Regions from separate parts of the Bradyrhizobium sp. F1.4.3 genome, predicted to be linked through region 2. Evidence: predicted binding sites of a transcription regulator. Region 2 holds the regulator's gene; each other region holds the start of a gene.

Region 1 (6,118 bases), on a different contig from region 2:
GGGCCGCCAACTAGCCAAGTGAAGCACCGCTTTTCAGACATTCCCAGGATTCCTCTGCCGTGGCCAAGTCCGAACTCGGAACCAAACGCATTTGCCCAACTACGGGCAAGAAGTTCTACGACCTCAACAAGAATCCGGTGATCTCGCCGTATACCGGCGAGGTGGTGCCGATTGCACCTGTGGCACCCGCGCGCGCGACCCGCGGCGCGGAACCTCGGCACGCACCTGTGGCCGACGCCGCGCCGGAGCCGGCGGAGGTCGAGGAGGTCTCGCTCGAGGAGGCCGACGCCGAGGAGAACACCGGCAAGGTCAAGGCCGTCGTGCCCGAATCCGAGGACGACATCGAGGTCGACGAGACCCTCGATGACGACGATGACGATGATTCGACCTTCATTGCCGACGAAGAAGAGGGCGATGAGGACGTCACGGACATCATTGGTGATGTCGGTGGTGATGAAGAGACTTGAGATCAGCCCTGATCTGTGAAAAAGGGTGCACCGCGCGAGTCACCAGGCTCGCCGGTCGGGAGTGATCCACAGGATCATCCCATTTAAGGACTACGGGGCCATAGCTCAGCTGGGAGAGCGCTTGCATGGCATGCAAGAGGTCGGCGGTTCGATCCCGCCTGGCTCCACCAGCCTTCGCGAAGCGAAGGCTGGTGCGCCGAAGCCCGCAGGGCGAAGGCGGGCTTTGGCGAACTCCCCTACTCCCCGATTACCGCATTGAGCCGGTCGCGCAGCGCGACGATCTCGTCCTTCATCGCCACCAGCTCCGACACCGAGCAGTCCGACGCCGCCAGGATCGACTGCGGCACGGCGCGCGCCTTTTCTTTCAGCGCGTGGCCCTGGGACGTCAGCGCGATCAGCACCTGCCGTTCGTCCTCGCTCGAGCGCGTGCGCCTGACCAAATGGGCGGCCTCGAGCCGCTTGAGCAGCGGCGTCAGCGTGCCCGAATCCAGAAACAGCTTTTCGCCGATGTCCTTGAGCGGCACGTCGTCGCGCTCCCACAACACCAGCATCACCAGATATTGCGGATAGGTCAGGCCGAGCCGGTCGAGCAGCGGCTTGTAGACGCGGTTGAAGGCGTGCGCGGCGGAATAGACCGCAAAGCAGATTTGATTGTCGAGCCGCTGCGGATCCAGCGCGGATTGTTTTCGAGCCATGTTCGATCCCGTGAGATTCGTCTTGTCATTCTGGGCCCTGGCAGCCGCCTATTCAATTGCGAACAATTAAATGTGAGGCATGCGAATTTCAATTGCGCGCAATCTAATTGTCTGCGATATAAGCGCACCCCAACCGAGAACCCGAGGAGACGAAAATGTCCGTGAACGTCCTCTACAAGACCAGTGCAAAAGCCACCGGCGGCCGTGACGGCCATGCCGCAACCCTCGACGGCGCGCTCGACGTCAAGCTCACCACGCCGAAGGAGCTCGGCGGCGGAGGCGGCGCCGGCAACAATCCCGAACAGCTGTTTGCGGCCGGCTATGCCGCCTGCTTCATCGGCGCGATGAAGTTCGTGGCGTCGCAGGGCGGCCCCAAGGTCCCGGCTGACGCCTCGGTCACCTCGACCGTCGGCATCGGCCCGCGCTCGGCCGGCGGGTTCGGCCTCGACATCGATCTCGCCGTCTCGCTGCCGGGCCTTCCCCGCGCGGAAGCCGAGGCGCTGGTCGAGAAGGCTCACCAGGTGTGCCCCTATTCCAACGCCACCCGCGGCAATGTCGACGTCCGCCTGACGGTCGTCTGATCGTAGATGCGGATTGGCTGGTCCGAGATCCCCCTCGGGCCGGCCACTTCCGTTGATTTGCCACGCCGCGGGATTGCGGCAACCGGCCTGCATGACGCTCTACGCAGGAAGCCATTGCTGGCTCAAACGAACCTCGCTAGGCCTGTGATCAACATCGACACAGGGGAAGCGAAGGCATGACTGAAGCCGCCGATTCTGGAGCTGCAACAGGCGCAATGAGCGGACTGCGCGTCATCGATCTCACGCGCGTGCTCGGCGGTCCCTATTGCACGCAGATTCTCGCCGACCATGGCGCCGACGTGATCAAGGTCGAGCCGCCAGCCGGCGACGAGGTGCGCGACTGGGGTCCTCCCTTCCACGAGGAAGACGCGGCCTATTTCGTCGGCATCAATCGCAACAAGCGCTCGATCGGTCTCGACCTCGCCTCCGAGGGCGGCCGTGTCGTGCTGCTCAAGATGCTGGAGACCGCCGACGTCCTGATCGAGAATTTCAAGCCGGGCACGCTGGAGAAGTGGGGCATCGGCAACGACGTGCTGAGCAAGAAATTCCCGCGCCTCGTACATTGCCGGATCTGCGGCTTCGGCGCCGACGGTCCGCGTGGCGGCAATCCCGGCTACGACGCCATCATCCAGGCCATGACCGGCATGATCGCGGCGACCGGCTCGCCCGAGAGCGGGCCGATGCGGATCGGCGTGCCGCTCGTCGACATCACCACCGGCCTCTATGCGGCGATCGGCATTTTGATGGCGTTGTCGGAGCGGCAGCGCTCCGGCCAGGGCCAGTTCCTGGAGACCACGCTGTACGAGACCGGCCTCGCCATTATGCATCCGCACACCGCGAATTATTTCATGCATGGCAAGCCGCCGGGGCTGACCGGCAACGAGCACCCCAATCTCGTGCCGTATGCGATCTTCCCGACCAAGACCGACAACATCTTCATCGGCGTCGGCAATGACGGCACCTTCCGCAAGCTTGCGAAAGAGATCGGCAAGCCCGAGCTCGGCACCGACCCGCGCTTTGCCCGCAACAAGGACCGCATCGCCAACCGCGACGCGTTGCGGACAGAGCTTGCCGCGGTGTTCAGCCAGCACGAGGCCGAGCCGCTGTGCGATCGCCTGCTCGCCGCGGGCCTGCCCGCAGGCCCCGTGCAGAAGATCGACCAGGCCCTGACCAATCCGCACACCATCGCGCGCGGCGATGTCATCGAGAAGGATTGGTACAAGGGCGTGGCGTCGCCGATCCGGCTCGATCGCAGCAAGCCGAGCCTGCGCCGCCTGCCGCCGAAATTCAGCCAGCACTCTGCCGAGGTGCTGGGCGAGTTCGGCTACTCCCAGGCTGAGATCGACGCGATGGTCGAGAAGGGCACGGTCTGCGGGCCCGAGCGCAAGCGCTAGAGCTTCACGGCGGTGCGCTCCCTCTCCCGCCTGCGGGAGAGGGGTGGGGAGAGGGTGTCTCCGCAGTGAGACTCCCCAGGAGGATAGAACCCTCACCCGGCGCTACGCCATCGCCGAGGCTTCGCCTCGGCGTCTCTTAGGATACGGCCGCCGAAGGCGGCCTATGCCTCTCCCCGCAAGCGGGAGAGGTTTTCGAACCCGCGGCCTGATCGTCAGCCCCACGCAATCCGCGATGCCGCACTGCGGCGCGGGCGCGAGTGTGCACCGCGAACGGATGAGGCTGCCCCGCTTCGCGTTCGCCTATTTGATGGCTTCCCTTTGCCAGCGCTTGCCGCTTTCGTTTCGGCCGCTTACACAGTCATGTGAACGTCATATGGCGCTGCTAGCGCAAGCGATCTTTTTGACGGCCAAGGGAGGTTTACTTGATGGCTCTTCGACACTTTGGAGCGGCTGCCGCATTTGCAGTCACGATCGGCATGGGCGTCTCGCCGGCCATGGCCGTGACTGAGATCCAGTGGTGGCACGCGATGACCGGCGCCAACAACGACGTCATCGTCAAGCTCGCCAACGACTTCAACGCGGCGCAGAGCGACTACAAAGTCATCCCGACCTACAAGGGCAATTACGCCGACACGATGAATGCCGGCATCGCCGCGTTCCGCGCCGGCAACGCCCCGCACATCATGCAGGTGTTCGAAGTCGGCACCGCGACGATGATGGCCGCGACCGGCGCCGTCAAACCGGTCTACAAGCTGATGGCCGAGACCGGCGAGAAGTTCGACCCGAAGGCCTATCTGCCCGCGATCACCGGCTACTACTCGACCTCGAAGGGCGAGATGCTGTCCTTCCCCTTCAACTCGTCGTCGACCGTGATGTGGGTGAACCTCGACGAGCTCAAGAAGGCCAATGTCGAGATCCCGAAGACCTGGCCCGAAACGTTCGAGGCCGCCAAGAAGCTCCACGCCAACGGACACCCCACCTGCGGCTTCTCGGGCTCCTGGGTGACCTGGGTCAATCTCGAGCAGCTGTCCGCCTGGCACAACGTGCCGCTCGCCAGCAAGGCCAACGGTCTCGACGGCTTCGACACCAAGCTGGAGTTCAACGGACCGCTGCAGGTCAAGCACCTCGAAAACCTGGTCGAGCTCCAGAAGGACAAGACCTACGATTATGCCGGCCGCACCAACACCGGCGAAGGCCGCTTCACCTCGGGCGAGTGCGCGATCTACCTGACGTCGTCGGCCTTCTTCGGCAACGTCAAGGCGCAGGCCAAGTTCAACTTCACCGCCGCGCCGATGCCCTATTATTCCGACGTCAAGGGCGCGCCGCAGAACTCGATCATCGGCGGCGCCTCGCTCTGGGTCATGGGCGGCAAGTCGGCCGACGAATACAAGGGCGTCGCGAAATTCCTGACCTTCCTCTCGGACACCGATCGCCAGGTCTATATCCACAAGGCGTCCGGCTATCTGCCGATCACCAAGGCGGCCTACGCCAAGGCGAAGGAAGAGGGTTTCTACAAGGATCAGCCCTATCTCGAGACCCCGCTGATCGAGCTGACCAACAAGGAGCCGACCGACAATTCGCGCGGTCTGCGCCTCGGCAACATGGTTCAGCTCCGCGACGTCTGGTCGGAAGAGATCGAGCAGGCGCTGGCCGGCAAGAAGACCGCCAAGCAGGCGCTGGATACGGCTGTCGAGCGCGGCAACACGATGCTGCGTCAGTTCGAAAAGACCGCTGTGAAGTGAGGCGATGAGCGGCAGGCCGCGATCCGGCCTGCCGCTCACCCGACATCATGCAAAAGCAAGCCATTTTCCAATCCAGACTATTGCCCTATGCGCTGGTTGCGCCGCAGCTCGCGATCGTCCTGATTTTCTTTTATTGGCCGGCCTTGCAGGCGGTGATCCAATCGTTCCTGCTCCAGGACGCCTTCGGTCTCTCAACGAGCTTCGTCTGGTTCGATAATTACATCGATCTGTTCAAAGACCCTGCCTATTTCGAAGCGATCGTCCGGACCTTCTTCTTCTCGTTCGCGATCGCCGTCTCGTCGCTGTCTTTCGCGCTGCTGCTCGCCGTGATGGCCGACAAGCCGCTGCGCGGCTCGATGCTCTACCGCACGCTCTTGATCTGGCCCTATGCGGTCGCACCGCCTGTCGTCGGCGTGCTCTGGATCTTCATGCTGCATCCCTCGCTCGGTGTGCTCGCGCGTTACTTGCGCGCCGCCGGCATCGACTGGAATCCGCTGCTCGACGGCAACCAGGCGGCTGCGCTGATCATCCTCGCCGCCGCCTGGAAGCAGATATCCTATAATTTCCTGTTCTTCCTCGCCGGCCTGCAAGCCATCCCCAGAAGCGTGTTCGAGGCCGCCGCGATCGACGGTGCGCGCCCGATGCGGCGGTTCTGGACCGTGACCTTCCCGCTGTTGTCGCCGACCATCTTTTTCCTGCTGGTCGTCAACATCGTCTACGCCTTCTTCGACACCTTCGGCATTATCGACACCATGACCCGCGGCGGGCCCGGCACGTCGACGGTGACCCTGGTCTACAAGGTCTATTCCGACGGCCTGCTCGGCGGCAATCTCGGCAGCTCCGCGGCGCAATCGGTGATCCTGATGGTCATGGTCATCGTGCTGACGGGAATCCAGTTCCGCTTCGTCGAACGCAAGGTGACCTACTGATGGTCGAAGACGAGGGCTTTCGACGCTACGTCGCCCACTTCATCCTCTGGATCGGGATCGCGATCGTGGCGTTTCCCGTCTACATCGCGATCGTCGCCTCGACCCAGGACAACGCGCTGATCGCCAACGGACAGATGTCGCTGTTGCCGGGCGGTCATTTCTTCGAGGTCTACTACCAGACCATCTTCGTCGGCACGAGCGGCTCGACCCGCGAGCCCGTCGGCAACATGATGTTGAACTCGCTGGTGATGGCGCTGTTGATCGCCGTCGGCAAGATCGCGATCTCGATCATCTCGGCCTATGGGATCGT
Region 2 (6,118 bases):
CCTGGTAGGGCTTGAGCACGTTGTGGCGATGCTCGCCTTCCTTGTCGCCCATCGACACCCAGGTGTCGGTGACGACGCAGTCGGCGCCGCGCACGGCGGCCTCCGCATCGGTGCCGAGCATAATCGGCGCGCCGGTGGCCTTGATCCAGTCGCGCATCGCCTTCTTCGGCGCGAGCTCCGGGGGCGTAGCGACATTGAGCTGAAATTTGAAGCGTTCGGCCGCATGCGCCCAGGACGCCAGCACGTTGTTGTCGTCGCCGGTCCAGGCCACTGTCCTGCCCTCGATCGGGCCGCGATGCTCCTGATAGGTCAAGAGATCGGCCATCACCTGGCAGGGGTGCGAGCGCCGCGTCAGGCCGTTGATGACGGGCACGGTCGCGTTGGCCGCGAGCTCCAGCAGCGCCTCGTGGTTGAGGATGCGGATCATGATGGCGTCGACATAGCGCGACAGCACGCGCGCGGTGTCGGCGATGGTCTCGCCGCGGCCGAGCTGCATCTCGGCGCCGGTGAGCATGATGGGCTCGCCGCCGAGCTGGCGCATGGCGACATCGAACGACACCCGCGTCCGCGTCGACGGGCGCTCGAAGATCATCGCCAGCGTCTTGCCTTCGAGCGGCCTGACCGGCTGATGCGCCTTCTGCTTCGCCTTCATGGCGGAGGAGGCGTCGAGCATGCTCTTGAGCTCCGACAGCGGCAGCTCGTTGATGTCGAGAAAATGCTTGGGCGTCTTGCTCATCAGCTTGCCGCCCGCTTGGTCCGACTGGCCGAGATCGCGGCGCAGGCGCGTTCGAGCCGCGCGACGCCGTCCTCGATCTCCGCCTCGGTGACGATCAAGGGCGGCAGGAAGCGCACGACATTGTCGCCGGCCCCGACGGTGAGCAGCTTTTCATCGCGCAACGCCGCAACCAGATCTCCCGAGGGCACCACCGCCTTGATGCCGATCAGAAGCCCCTCGCCGCGGACCTCGCTGACGACATCGGGATGACGGTCGATCACGGAGGCGAGCTTCTGCTTGAGCAGCAGCGACATCTTCTGCACGTGGTCGAAGAAGCCGGGCTTGAGCATGACGTCGAGCACGGCGTTCGCCGCGGAGACCGCGAGCGGATTGCCGCCGAAGGTCGAACCGTGCGAGCCGGGCGTCATGCCGGAGGCCGCTTCCGCGGTCGCAAGGCAGGCGCCAATCGGGAAACCGCCGCCGAGCGCCTTGGCCAGCGACATCACGTCCGGCGCGACGCCGAAACGGCGATGCGCGAAGAGATCGCCGGTGCGGCCCATGCCGGTCTGCACCTCGTCGAACGCCAGCAGCATCTCGCGCTCGTCGCAGAGCTGGCGCAGCGCCTTGAGGAACGCCGGCGTCGCCGAACGCACACCGCCCTCGCCCTGGATCGGCTCGATCAGGATACCGGCGGTCTGCGGGCCGATCGCCTTCTTCACAGCATCAAGGTCGCCATGCGGGACCTGGTCGAAGCCGTCCATCGGCGGACCGAAACCTTCGAGATATTTTGCCGAGCCGGTCGCAGCCAGCGTCGCCAGCGTACGGCCATGGAAGGCACCCTCGAAGGTGATCATGCGATAGCGATCGGGATGGCCTTTCATGGCCTGGTAGCGGCGCACGACCTTGATCACGCATTCCAGCGCTTCGGCGCCGGAATTGCAGAAGAACACGAAGTCCGCGAAACTCTCGTTGCAAAGGCGGGCCGCGAGCTTCTCGCCGTCCGGGCTCTGGAACAGGTTCGACATGTGCCAGAGCTTTGTGGCCTGCTCCTGCAACGCCTTGACCAGCGCGGGATGGGCATGGCCGAGCGCATTCACCGCCACGCCCGAGGTGAAATCGAGATAGCGATCACCATTGGTCGCAATCAGCCAGCAGCCCTCGCCGCGTTCGAAACCGAGATCGGTCCTGGCGAAAACGGGGAGCAAATGCGGCGCTGCGCTGTTGGTCATGACGGTCACTTGGGTGTTGAGGACAGCCTGTACGTGCTTCACGCAGCGCACCATTGACTGGCCCGGAAAACGAAACGTGCCGCCTTTTAAGGGCGGCACGCACCACCATCTTATGCTTGGCACCACGGGTGTCAATGCCGCCCGGAAAGCCTCGCGAAACGCTGAATCCGTAGTCTTGCGGTGACGAATTTGCGGGGTTTTGGCCACGGAACATGTGGAAGCGAGTCGGCGGACTCTTGCGCGCGAGTCACGCCATATTGTAGCGTTTGGCTTGTCAGATACGACATCTCGTGCAGCAGTTCTGATCCTCTAGGTCCTCATGTACCGGCGTAAACGTTCGGGCGTTATTGGCGCGCCCGGCGAGCCTTAAGGGATTCTGACGGCACGGGTTTTTCGAGGCTTAGGCATTCGTTGTGCAGCCCCAGAATGGCAGGCGCGCGACGAAGGAAAGGGTGCAATGACGGTTTTGACCTGGTCCGACGATCGCGTCGAACAGCTGAAAAAGCTCTGGGAGGCCGGACTTTCGGCCAGCCAGATCGCAGCCGAGCTCGGCAATGTGACCCGCAACGCCGTGATCGGCAAGGTGCACAGGCTCGGGTTGTCCGGCCGCGCCAAGAGCCCGTCTTCGGCGGCGCCGAGGCCGCGCAAGGCGCGTCCCGCGCAGCACATGATGCGGGTGACCCGGCCGATCGCGCGCGGCAACACCGCGCTGGCGCAGGCCTTCGAGGTCGAGGTGGAGCCTGATCCGGTCACCTACGACAACGTGGTGCCGATGAGCCAGCGGCTGTCGCTGCTCGAATTGAACGAGGCGACCTGCCACTGGCCGGTCGGCGATCCTTCGAGCCCGGATTTCTTCTTCTGCGGCGGCAAGGCGCTCTCCGGCCTGCCCTATTGCGCCCAGCATTCGCGCGTCGCGTACCAGCCGGCGGCGGATCGCCGACGGGCGGCACCGAAGCCCGCGCGGTGAGTCAGTTCTGAAATCAAGATGGAGCCGTCACACGATGACGGCCCAGCAAACTCGATGTCGTCCCGGACAAGCGCGCCCTAAGCGCGCGCAGATCCGGGACCCATAGCCACTGCAAGATGTGGCTACGGAGACTCGGGGTTACCTTCTTCGCGCAACAACTACGCCCTGTGGTTATGGGTCCCGGATCTGCGCTTACGCTTGTCCGGGACGACACTGAGAACGTGGCTGCAATCCGCTAACACAACGCCCCCAGCCTTACGCCTGCTCCGCCTTCGCAAAGCGATCATCTAGCGCATAGCCCGCGCCGCGCACGGTGCGGATCGGGTCCTGCTCGCGGCCGAGATTGAGCAGCTTGCGCAGGCGGCCGATATGCACGTCGACGGTGCGCTCGTCGATGTAGATGTCACGACCCCAGACACTGTCGAGCAACTGCTCGCGCGAGAACACGCGGCCGGGATGCTCCAGGAAGAACTCGAGCAGGCGATATTCGGTCGGGCCGAGATCGATCGGCCGGCCCGAGCGCGCCACGCGGCGTTTTTCCCGGTCGAGCTCGATGTCGCCAAAAGCCAGTACGGTGGCGAGCCGCTCGGGGCTTGCGCGCCTGAGCAGTCCCTTCACGCGTGCCAGGAGCTCCGGCACCGAGAACGGCTTGACGATGTAGTCGTCGGCCCCGGTCGCAAGTCCGCGCACCCGCTCGCTCTCCTCGCCGCGCGCGGTGAGCATGATGATCGGGAGCTGCTTGGTGTCGGACCGGGCACGCAAGCGCCGGCACAACTCGATCCCGGAGAGGCCCGGCAGCATCCAGTCGAGCACGATCAGGTCGGGGATGTGCTCCTTGAGGCGGGTGTCGGCGTCGTCGCCGCGCATCACCGTCTCGACGTCATAGCCGTCGCCTTCCAGGTTGTAGCGAAGCAGCTCGGTGAGAGCTTCCTCATCCTCAACCACCATAATGCGTGCGCCCATCGGGTCGTCGCTCCTTAAGTGTTCAAGTATTCGGAACCGTCGTGGCGAAGGTCGTCATATCACCCTTCGGGCGTTTGTCGGTCATCGCCTGACCTTCGATCATGTAGAACACGGTCTCGGCGATATTGGTGGCGTGGTCACCGATCCGCTCGATGTTCTTGGCGCAGAACATCAGGTGGATACAGAACGAGATGTTGCGCGGATCCTCCATCATGTAGGTAAGGAGCTCGCGGAACAGCGAGGTGCAGATGGCGTCGACTTCCTCGTCGCCCTTCCACACCGCCATCGCCGCCGGCAGGTCGTGCGCGGCATAGGCGTCCAGCACCGATTTGACCTGCTGCTGCACGAGGTCGGTCATGTGCTCGAGGCCGCGGAACAGCTTGAGCGGATGAAAATCGGTCTCCAGCGCCGCGACGCGCTTGCCCATGTTCTTGGCGAGGTCGCCAATGCGCTCGAGATCGGTCGCGACGCGCATCGCACCGACGATCTCGCGCAGGTCGATCGCCATCGGCTGGCGGCGCGCGATGGTGAGCACGGCGCGCTCCTCGATCTTCTTCTGAAGCGCGTCGATCTCGACGTCGGTTGCGACCACGCGCTGGCCGAGCGGGACGTCGCGGCGGATCAGCGCATCGACGGAATCGACGATCATGCGCTCGGCGAGGCCGCCCATCTCGGCGACCAGCCGAGTGAGTTCCTGGAGGTCGGTGTCGAAGGCCTTTGCGGTATGTTCGGAACCCATGTCCTGTCTCCTCAGCCGAAGCGGCCGGTGATGTAGTCCTGCGTGCGCCGATCGGTCGGCGAGGTAAAGATCTTGCTGGTGTCGTCGAACTCGATCAGCTCGCCGAGATACATGAAGGCGGTCTTGTCGGAGACGCGTGCCGCCTGCTGCATGTTGTGGGTGACGATCGCGATCGTGTAGTTCTCGGACAATTCCTGAATCAGCTCCTCGACCTTGGCGGTCGAGATCGGATCGAGCGCCGAGCAGGGCTCGTCGAACAGAATCACCTCGGGCCGCACCGCGACCGTGCGGGCGATGCAGAGGCGCTGCTGCTGGCCGCCGGAGAGCGACAGCCCGGAGGCGTTGAGCTTGTCCTTGACCTCGTTCCAGAGCGCGCCGCCCCGCAGCGCCTTCTCGACACGGCCGTCCATCTCCGACTTCGAGATCTTCTCATAGAGGCGGATGCCGAAGGCGATGTTCTCGTAGATCGTCATCGGGAACGGCGTCGGCTTCTGGAACACCATGCCGACCCGCGCGCGCAGCAGATTGAGGTCGAGCTTGGTGTCGAGGATGTTGGTCTGGTCGAGCATGAGCTGACCGGTGGCACGCTGGCCCGGATAGAGATCGTACATCCGGTTGAAGATGCGCAGCAGGGTCGACTTGCCGCAGCCCGACGGGCCGATGAACGCCGTGACGCGGTTGGTGCCGAGCGCCAGGTTGATGTTCTTCAGCGCATGGTGCTCGCCGTAATAGAAATTGAGATTGCGCACCGTCACCTTGGCCGGCGCCTCGGGCAGCGTTGGCGTCTGGGGAAGCCCGCCGGCCGCGCTCATTGATACGGAAAGATCACTCATTTTGCGGTCCTCTCGGCGCCAAGGATGCGCGCGCCAATGTTAAGGGCAAGCACGGTCAGGGTGATGAGCAGCGCCCCGCTCCAGGCCAGCTGCTTCCAGTAAGCGTAGGGGCTCTGCACGAAGTTGTTGATGGTGACCGGCAGGTTCGCCATCGTCTTGTTCAGGCTGAGGCTGAAGAACTGGTTCGACAGCGCGGTGAAGAGCAGCGGCGCGGTTTCACCGGCGACGCGGGCGGTTGCGAGCAGCACGCCGGTGATGAGGCCGGAGCGCGCAGCGCGATAGGCGATGCGCTTGATCACCAGCGAGCGCGGCAGGCCGAGCGCGGAGGCCGCCTCGCGCAGCGCGTTCGGCACCAGGAGCAGCATGTCCTCGGTCGTGCGCAGCACCACCGGGATCACGATGACGGCGAGCGCCAGTGCGCCCGCGATTGCCGAGAAGCCGCGCATCGGCACCACCACGGCGCCATAGATAAACAGGCCGATGATGATCGAGGGCGCCGACAAGAGGATGTCGTTGATGAAGCGGATCACCGAGGTCAGCTTGTCGTTGCGGCCGTACTCGGCGAGATAGGTGCCGGCGAACATGCCGAGCGGCGCGCCGATGCCGACGCCGAGCACCGTCATGATCAGCGAGCCGACGATGGCGTTGAGCAGGCCGCCCTCGGTCGAGCCG
Region 3 (6,118 bases), on a different contig from region 2:
GGGCTTCGGCTGCACCACCTGCATCGGCAATTCCGGTCCGCTGCCGGAGGAGATCTCGAAGTCGATCAACGACAACGGTATCGTCGCGGCCGCCGTGCTCTCCGGCAACCGCAACTTCGAAGGTCGTGTCTCGCCGGACGTGCAGGCGAATTATCTGGCTTCGCCGCCGCTGGTCGTCGCCCACGCGCTCGCCGGCAGCGTGACCAAAAATCTCGCCGTCGAGCCGCTCGGCGAAGGCAAGGACGGCAAGCCGGTGTACCTCAAGGACATCTGGCCGACCACGAAGGAGATCAACGCCTTCATGAAGAAGTTCGTGACCGCGTCGATCTTCAAGAAGAAGTATGCCGACGTGTTCAAGGGCGACACCAACTGGCGCAAGATCAAGACCGTCGAGAGCGAGACCTATCGCTGGAACATGAGTTCGACCTACGTGCAGAACCCGCCCTATTTCGACGGCATGAAGAAGGAGCCGGAGCCGGTCACCGACATCGTCGAGGCGCGCATCCTCGCGATGTTCGGCGACAAGATCACCACCGACCACATCTCGCCGGCCGGCTCGATCAAGCTTACCTCGCCTGCGGGCAAGTATCTGAGCGAGCACCAGGTGCGTCCCGCCGACTTCAACCAGTACGGCACGCGCCGCGGCAACCATGAAGTGATGATGCGGGGCACCTTCGCCAACATCCGCATCAAGAACTTCATGCTGAAGGGTGCGGACGGCAACATTCCCGAAGGCGGTCTTACCAAGCACTGGCCCGACGGCGAGCAGATGTCGATCTACGATGCCGCGATGAAGTACCAGCACGAGGAAGTGCCGCTGGTCGTGTTCGCCGGTGCCGAATACGGCAACGGCTCCTCGCGCGACTGGGCTGCGAAGGGCACGCGTCTGCTCGGCGTGCGCGCCGTGATCTGCCAGAGCTTCGAGCGCATCCACCGCTCCAACCTGGTCGGCATGGGCGTGCTGCCGCTGACTTTCGAGGACGGCACCTCCTGGTCGTCGCTCGGCCTGAAGGGCGACGAGAAGGTCACGCTGCGCGGCCTCGTCGGCGATCTGAAGCCGCGTCAGAAGCTGACCGCGGAGATCGTCTCCGGCGACGGTTCGTTGCAGCGCGTTTCGCTGCTTTGCCGCATCGATACGCTGGACGAGCTCGATTACTACCGCAACGGCGGCATCCTGCACTATGTGCTGCGCAAACTCGCTGCCTAAGCGCGGATTTGTGAACGGTGGCTCACCGCTAAGTGAGTAGAAGGTTAAATGAAGGCGGCCTATCACAAGGCCGCTTTCACGCGTTACGGCACGCTTCAGATGGGCCCGCCCGGCGGAAAACTTCGCATCGGACGGTTGGACGTGCCGTGCCCGTAAGACTACGGTGACCATCAGGCGATAGGATCTTCCCCCACGAGTACCAGGGTGTGACGTTCGAGATGACTGGAATGATGGCTTCTCATTTGGTTTCGCGGTGGTCCGGGGCACTCTGGTCGGGAGCACTCGGCATCTGCGCAATCGTCGCGGTCATCCGTCCCGCCGAGGCCGATCCCCGCGCCGTGGTCGAGCTCTTCACCTCGCAGGGCTGCTCGTCCTGCCCGCCCGCCGACAAGGTCATCGGCGATCTCGCCAACGATCCCTCGATCATCGCACTGAGCATGCCGATCGACTATTGGGACTATCTCGGCTGGAAGGACACGCTGGCGGATTCGCGCTTCTCGGCTCGGCAGCGCGCCTATTCGCGCATGCGCGGTGACCGCGAGGTCTATACGCCGCAGGTCGTGGTCAATGGCGCCGCGCATGTCATCGGCAGCGACCGCGCCGGCATCGAAAGCGCGATCGGCAAGACCGACAAGGGCGCCGGCGTGATGAGCGTGCCGGTGACGATGTCACTCGCGGGCAAGCAGATCAACGTGTCGGTCGCCGCGAGCAAGGAGCCGGCGATCTCGCATGGCGAGGTCTGGATCTGCTCGATCGCAAAATCGGTGCCGATCGAGATCAGCCGCGGCGAAAATCGCGGACAGCAGATCACCTATCACAACGTCGTTCGCAACCTGCTCAAGGTCGGTGACTGGAGCGGACATCAGGAAAGCTGGACGGTGCCGATCGAGAACCTCACATCGCGCGATGGCGTCGACGGCGCGGTGGTCTATGTCCAGGATGGCAGCCGCGAGAAACCGGGCCCGATGCTGGGCGCGGCGTACACGTCGCTGCACTGAAGCGCGCTTAGATTCTCTGATCTCCGGGGACCACTCTCAATCCTCATGGCGAGGAGCGCGCTCTTGCGCGTCTCGAACCACGCAGGCCCGGCTGAAGCAGCTCGGCCTCGATCCTTCGAGACGCCGCTTACGCGGCTCCTCAGGATGAGGGGAGAGAGTGCGCGGTGACGGAAGAGCGCGGCGGCAGGCACATCCCCACACAAACAAAAAAGGACCAACTCGCGTTGGCCCTCCTTGTCGTGCGCACAGACCCGATCCCGACGACCCCGGGGGGCTGGGGGCTGAGGAATCCGGAACCGAAAGGACCGGGTCAACGCACACAGCTCTTTTCGCAGTGCAGGGCGGCAGTCGCTAGGCGGAAAAGCGGCGATACTATGATTCCTGCTAACGATCCCGTGACGGTTTGCCGCTGAGAAGTTCCACCGTTGCGTGTGTCATGATTCGCGACCGATTTGGCGCGTTGAGCCGGAGCCCCTTCAAGAGCCTCTTGCAGTGGCGAACGGTTGGCGCAATCATGCAATTGTCATGATCCGCGGTTCCGGGAACGGTCCTCGCGGGCGCGACCATGCTGATGCGACAGGAGGCGTTCCATGAGTCTGACGTCGGAGGATGCCGATCCGAGCGAGCAGCGCGCAGTGGCGCGCCCCGCCGCTGCGAATGTCCAACCGAACCGGGTGGTGTTCAATCGGCTCGAACTGAACCGCATCCTCAACCTCTACGGCCGCATGGTCGCCGACGGCGAGTGGCGCGACTATGCCATCGACTTCCTGAAAGACCGCGCGGTGTTCTCGGTCTTTCGCCGTGCCTCCGAAGTGCCGATCTATCGCATCGAGAAAGATCCGCGGCTCGCGCGCAAGCAGGGCATGTACAGCGTGATCTCGGCGACCGGCCTGATCCTGCGTCGCGGCCACGAGCTCGAGCGCGTGCTCCTGGTGATCGACCGCAAGCTGGCGGTGGTGTAGCCATCTCTTCTCGTCATTCCGGGGCGCGACGAAGTCGCGAGCCCGGAATCCATAACCACCAGTCGGGGGTATGAATTCCGGGCCTGCGCCTTGCGGCGCATCCCGTAATGACGGTGGGTATGAGACAGGACTAAGGCGCCGGCACGCTCGTGCTGCCCTCGCCGAGGTCGCGCTGCATCATCACCGTGTCGAGCCAGCGGCCGAATTTCAGTCCGACATTCGGATGCGTGCCGATCATCGTGAAGCCGCCCTTGGTGTGCACGCCGATCGAGCCGGCATTGGCGGAATCGCCGATGACGGCAATCATCTGGCGAAAGCCGCGCGCCTCGCATTCGGTGATCAGCCGCGCCAGCAGCAACAGCCCGATGCCGCGGCGGTGGAAGGATGGATCGAGATAGATCGAGTTCTCCACCGTGAAGCGATAGGCCGGCCGCGGCCGGTAGGCGCCGGCATAGGCATAGCCTGCGACACGCCGATCGAGGATGGCGACGAAATAGGGGTAGCCGCCGTCGACCAGCGCGCGATAGCGCCGCGTCATCTCGGCGAGATCGGGCGGCTCCAGCTCGAACGTCGCGGTGCCCTCGCGGACGGCCTGCTGGTAGATGGCGGTAATGGCGGGGAGGTCGGCCTCGGTGGCGGGCCTGATTTCTGGTGCAGACATGCGGAGAAGATAGCAAAGGCGCCGCCACGAGCAACGCTGTTTCCGCATACGTCATGGCCGGGCTTGTCCCGGCCATCCACGTTCTTTCGTGATTGCGGTTGCCAAGTTCGTGGGTGCCCGGGACAAGCCCGGGCATGGCGGAGAGTTACGCAAACAAAAACCCCGGCCTTTCGGCCGGGGTTCGCATCCGTTCTCTCGTCGTAACGCTTAGTCGCGCTGGCCGAGGAGCTGCAACAGCAGCGTGAACAGGTTGATGAAGTTCAAATAAAGCGACAGCGCACCGGTGATCGCCGCACGCTCTGCGATGTCACCGCCGGCCGAGGCGTAGCCGTAGATGTAGTCGTTCTTCAGCCGCTGGGTGTCCCAGGCGGTGAGGCCCGCGAACACCAGCACGCCGACCACCGACACGATGAACTGCAACGCCGTGCTGGCCAGGAACAGGTTGACCAGGCTTGCGATGATGATGCCGATCAGGCCCATGAACAGGAACGATCCCATCCCGCTCATGTCACGCTTGGTGGTGTAGCCGTAGAGGCTTAGCGCGCCGAAGGTCGCCGCGGTGATGAAGAACACCCGCACGATCGAGGTGTGCGTGAACACCAGGAAGATCGAGGACAGCGAGACGCCCATCAGCGCCGCGAACACCCAGAACAGGATCTGGGCGGTCGAGGGGGCGAGACGGTTGATGCCTGCCGAGATCACGAACACCATGGCGAGCGGGGCCAGCATGAACAGCCATTTCAGCGGGCTCACGAACATCGCGTAGCCGAACGGCGTCAGGAACAGCTTGCCGACGCGGACGGCTTCCGGCGTCGGAATATCCGTCACGGCAGCCATGTAGACGCCGAGCGCGGCCAGGCCGGTGATGGCGAGGCCGATGCTCATGTAATTGTAGATGCGCAGCATGTAAGCGCGCAGGCCGGCGTCGACCGTCGCGGCGTCAACACGCCCGGCGGCCCTGCCGAAAGGAGAAGCGTAGTTACGGTCTAGGTCCGACATGGTCGAATTCCCGTTGGTTGCCCGGTCCGGCACGAGGGTTGCCATGCCGCCGGTTCGTCAAATTCTATCTCGGATACCGATGTCTGCCGACATTAAATTTGGCTAACAATCGGGGCTCCGAACCCGTCCGATATGTGGGAAACTAACACATTCGCTGCAACCGTCCACGCGCGGCTGAATGTCGCCCTCCGCTCACAATCCTGACGGGCGGAGGTGGTTAACCGCGGGAATCGGGCGATTCCGCTCCCGCGCGACCACCCGCTACCTTTTGTCACAAATTACGCAACACCGTGGCGGGCTTTTTGTTCAGCGCCAGCAGGGTGCCGGCGAGCCCGAGCCCGACGGTGACGACCAGGGCGGCCGCGACCACGCCGGCCGCGCTGCCGGCCTGCCAGACGAAGCTCAGCGTCATCAGCCGCGTCACAATCATCCAGGCCGCGATACTGCCGGCGAAAACGCCGAACACCGCGGTGGCGAGCCCGATCAGGAGATACTCGAGCGCATAGGCGCCGAGCAGCCGCAGCCGCGTCGCGCCCAGCGTCTTCAGGATCACGGCATCATAGACCCGGTGACGATGGCCGGCAGCGAGCGCGCCGCCCAGCACCAGGATCGCCGAGATCAGGGTCACGGCGCTGGCGCCGCGGATCGCGAGCGCCAGATTGGTCACGACCGAGCCGACCGTCTCCATCACCTCGCGCACGCGCACGCTCGTCACCATGGGATAGGCGTCCGCGACCTGCTTGATGATCCTGCCGTCGCTGCCTGCGTCGCCGCCGGCCTCCGTCAGCGTCGCGATGTGGGTATGCGGCGCGCCCTTGAAGGCGTTCGGCGAGAACACGAGGACGAAATTGATGCCGAGCCCCTGCCAGTCGATGGTGCGCAGATTGCCGATTCTGGCCGGGATGTCGCGGCCGAGCACGTTGACCACGATCTCGTCGCCGAGCCTGAGGCCGAGCCCGTCGGCGATCTTCTTCTCCATCGAGACCAGCGGCGGGCCGGAATAGTCGGCGCCCCACCACTCGCCCTCGACCACCTTGGAGCCTTTCGGCAGTTCGCCGGTATAGGTCAGGCCGCGGTCGCTTTGCAGCACCCATTCGGAATCGGTCGTGGGCTTGAGGTCCTCGGCGCGGACACCACGCGCGGCCACGATGCGCCCGCGCAGCATCGGCACGTCCTCGACCTTCGCATCCGGAACGATCTGGTGGAGATAGCCGTCGAACTGCACCGCCTGTGTGCTCGGAATGTCGATGAAGTAGAACGACGGCGCGCGATCTGGCAGCGCGGCGAGAAA

The links. Region 2 encodes PhoB, which activates phosphate uptake and scavenging genes when phosphate is short. Its sites were predicted from a motif close to TGTCATNNANCTGTCAT; they were not measured.
Region 1: the regulator PhoB is predicted to act here: its motif matches at 3,494-3,510, upstream of ugpB (sn-glycerol-3-phosphate ABC transporter substrate-binding protein UgpB).
Region 3: the regulator PhoB is predicted to act here: its motif matches at 2,716-2,732, upstream of ABIB73_RS33830 (DUF2794 domain-containing protein).

What each region holds. Positions count from the first base shown of each region.
Region 1 is NZ_JBEPRN010000003.1:272,859-278,976, forward strand. It holds gene ABIB73_RS13280 (TIGR02300 family protein) at 60-467, shown strand; tRNA gene ABIB73_RS13285 (tRNA-Ala) at 562-637, shown strand; gene ABIB73_RS13290 (MarR family winged helix-turn-helix transcriptional regulator) at 704-1,162, opposite strand; gene ABIB73_RS13295 (organic hydroperoxide resistance protein) at 1,318-1,743, shown strand; gene ABIB73_RS13300 (CaiB/BaiF CoA transferase family protein) at 1,920-3,137, shown strand; gene ugpB (sn-glycerol-3-phosphate ABC transporter substrate-binding protein UgpB) at 3,563-4,879, shown strand; gene ugpA (sn-glycerol-3-phosphate ABC transporter permease UgpA) at 4,927-5,808, shown strand; gene ugpE (sn-glycerol-3-phosphate ABC transporter permease UgpE) at 5,808-6,118, shown strand, end outside.
Region 2 is NZ_JBEPRN010000008.1:93,494-99,611, reverse strand. It holds gene argF (ornithine carbamoyltransferase) at 1-736, opposite strand, end outside; gene ABIB73_RS21560 (aspartate aminotransferase family protein) at 736-1,944, opposite strand; gene ABIB73_RS21555 (GcrA family cell cycle regulator) at 2,402-2,911, shown strand; gene phoB (phosphate regulon transcriptional regulator PhoB) at 3,167-3,874, opposite strand; gene phoU (phosphate signaling complex protein PhoU) at 3,897-4,613, opposite strand; gene pstB (phosphate ABC transporter ATP-binding protein PstB) at 4,625-5,446, opposite strand; gene pstA (phosphate ABC transporter permease PstA) at 5,443-6,118, opposite strand, start outside.
Region 3 is NZ_JBEPRN010000022.1:54,471-60,588, reverse strand. It holds gene acnA (aconitate hydratase AcnA) at 1-1,207, shown strand, start outside; gene ABIB73_RS33835 (DUF1223 domain-containing protein) at 1,426-2,205, shown strand; gene ABIB73_RS33830 (DUF2794 domain-containing protein) at 2,796-3,167, shown strand; gene ABIB73_RS33825 (GNAT family N-acetyltransferase) at 3,298-3,828, opposite strand; gene ABIB73_RS33820 (Bax inhibitor-1/YccA family protein) at 4,036-4,827, opposite strand; gene ABIB73_RS33815 (ABC transporter permease) at 5,099-6,118, opposite strand, start outside.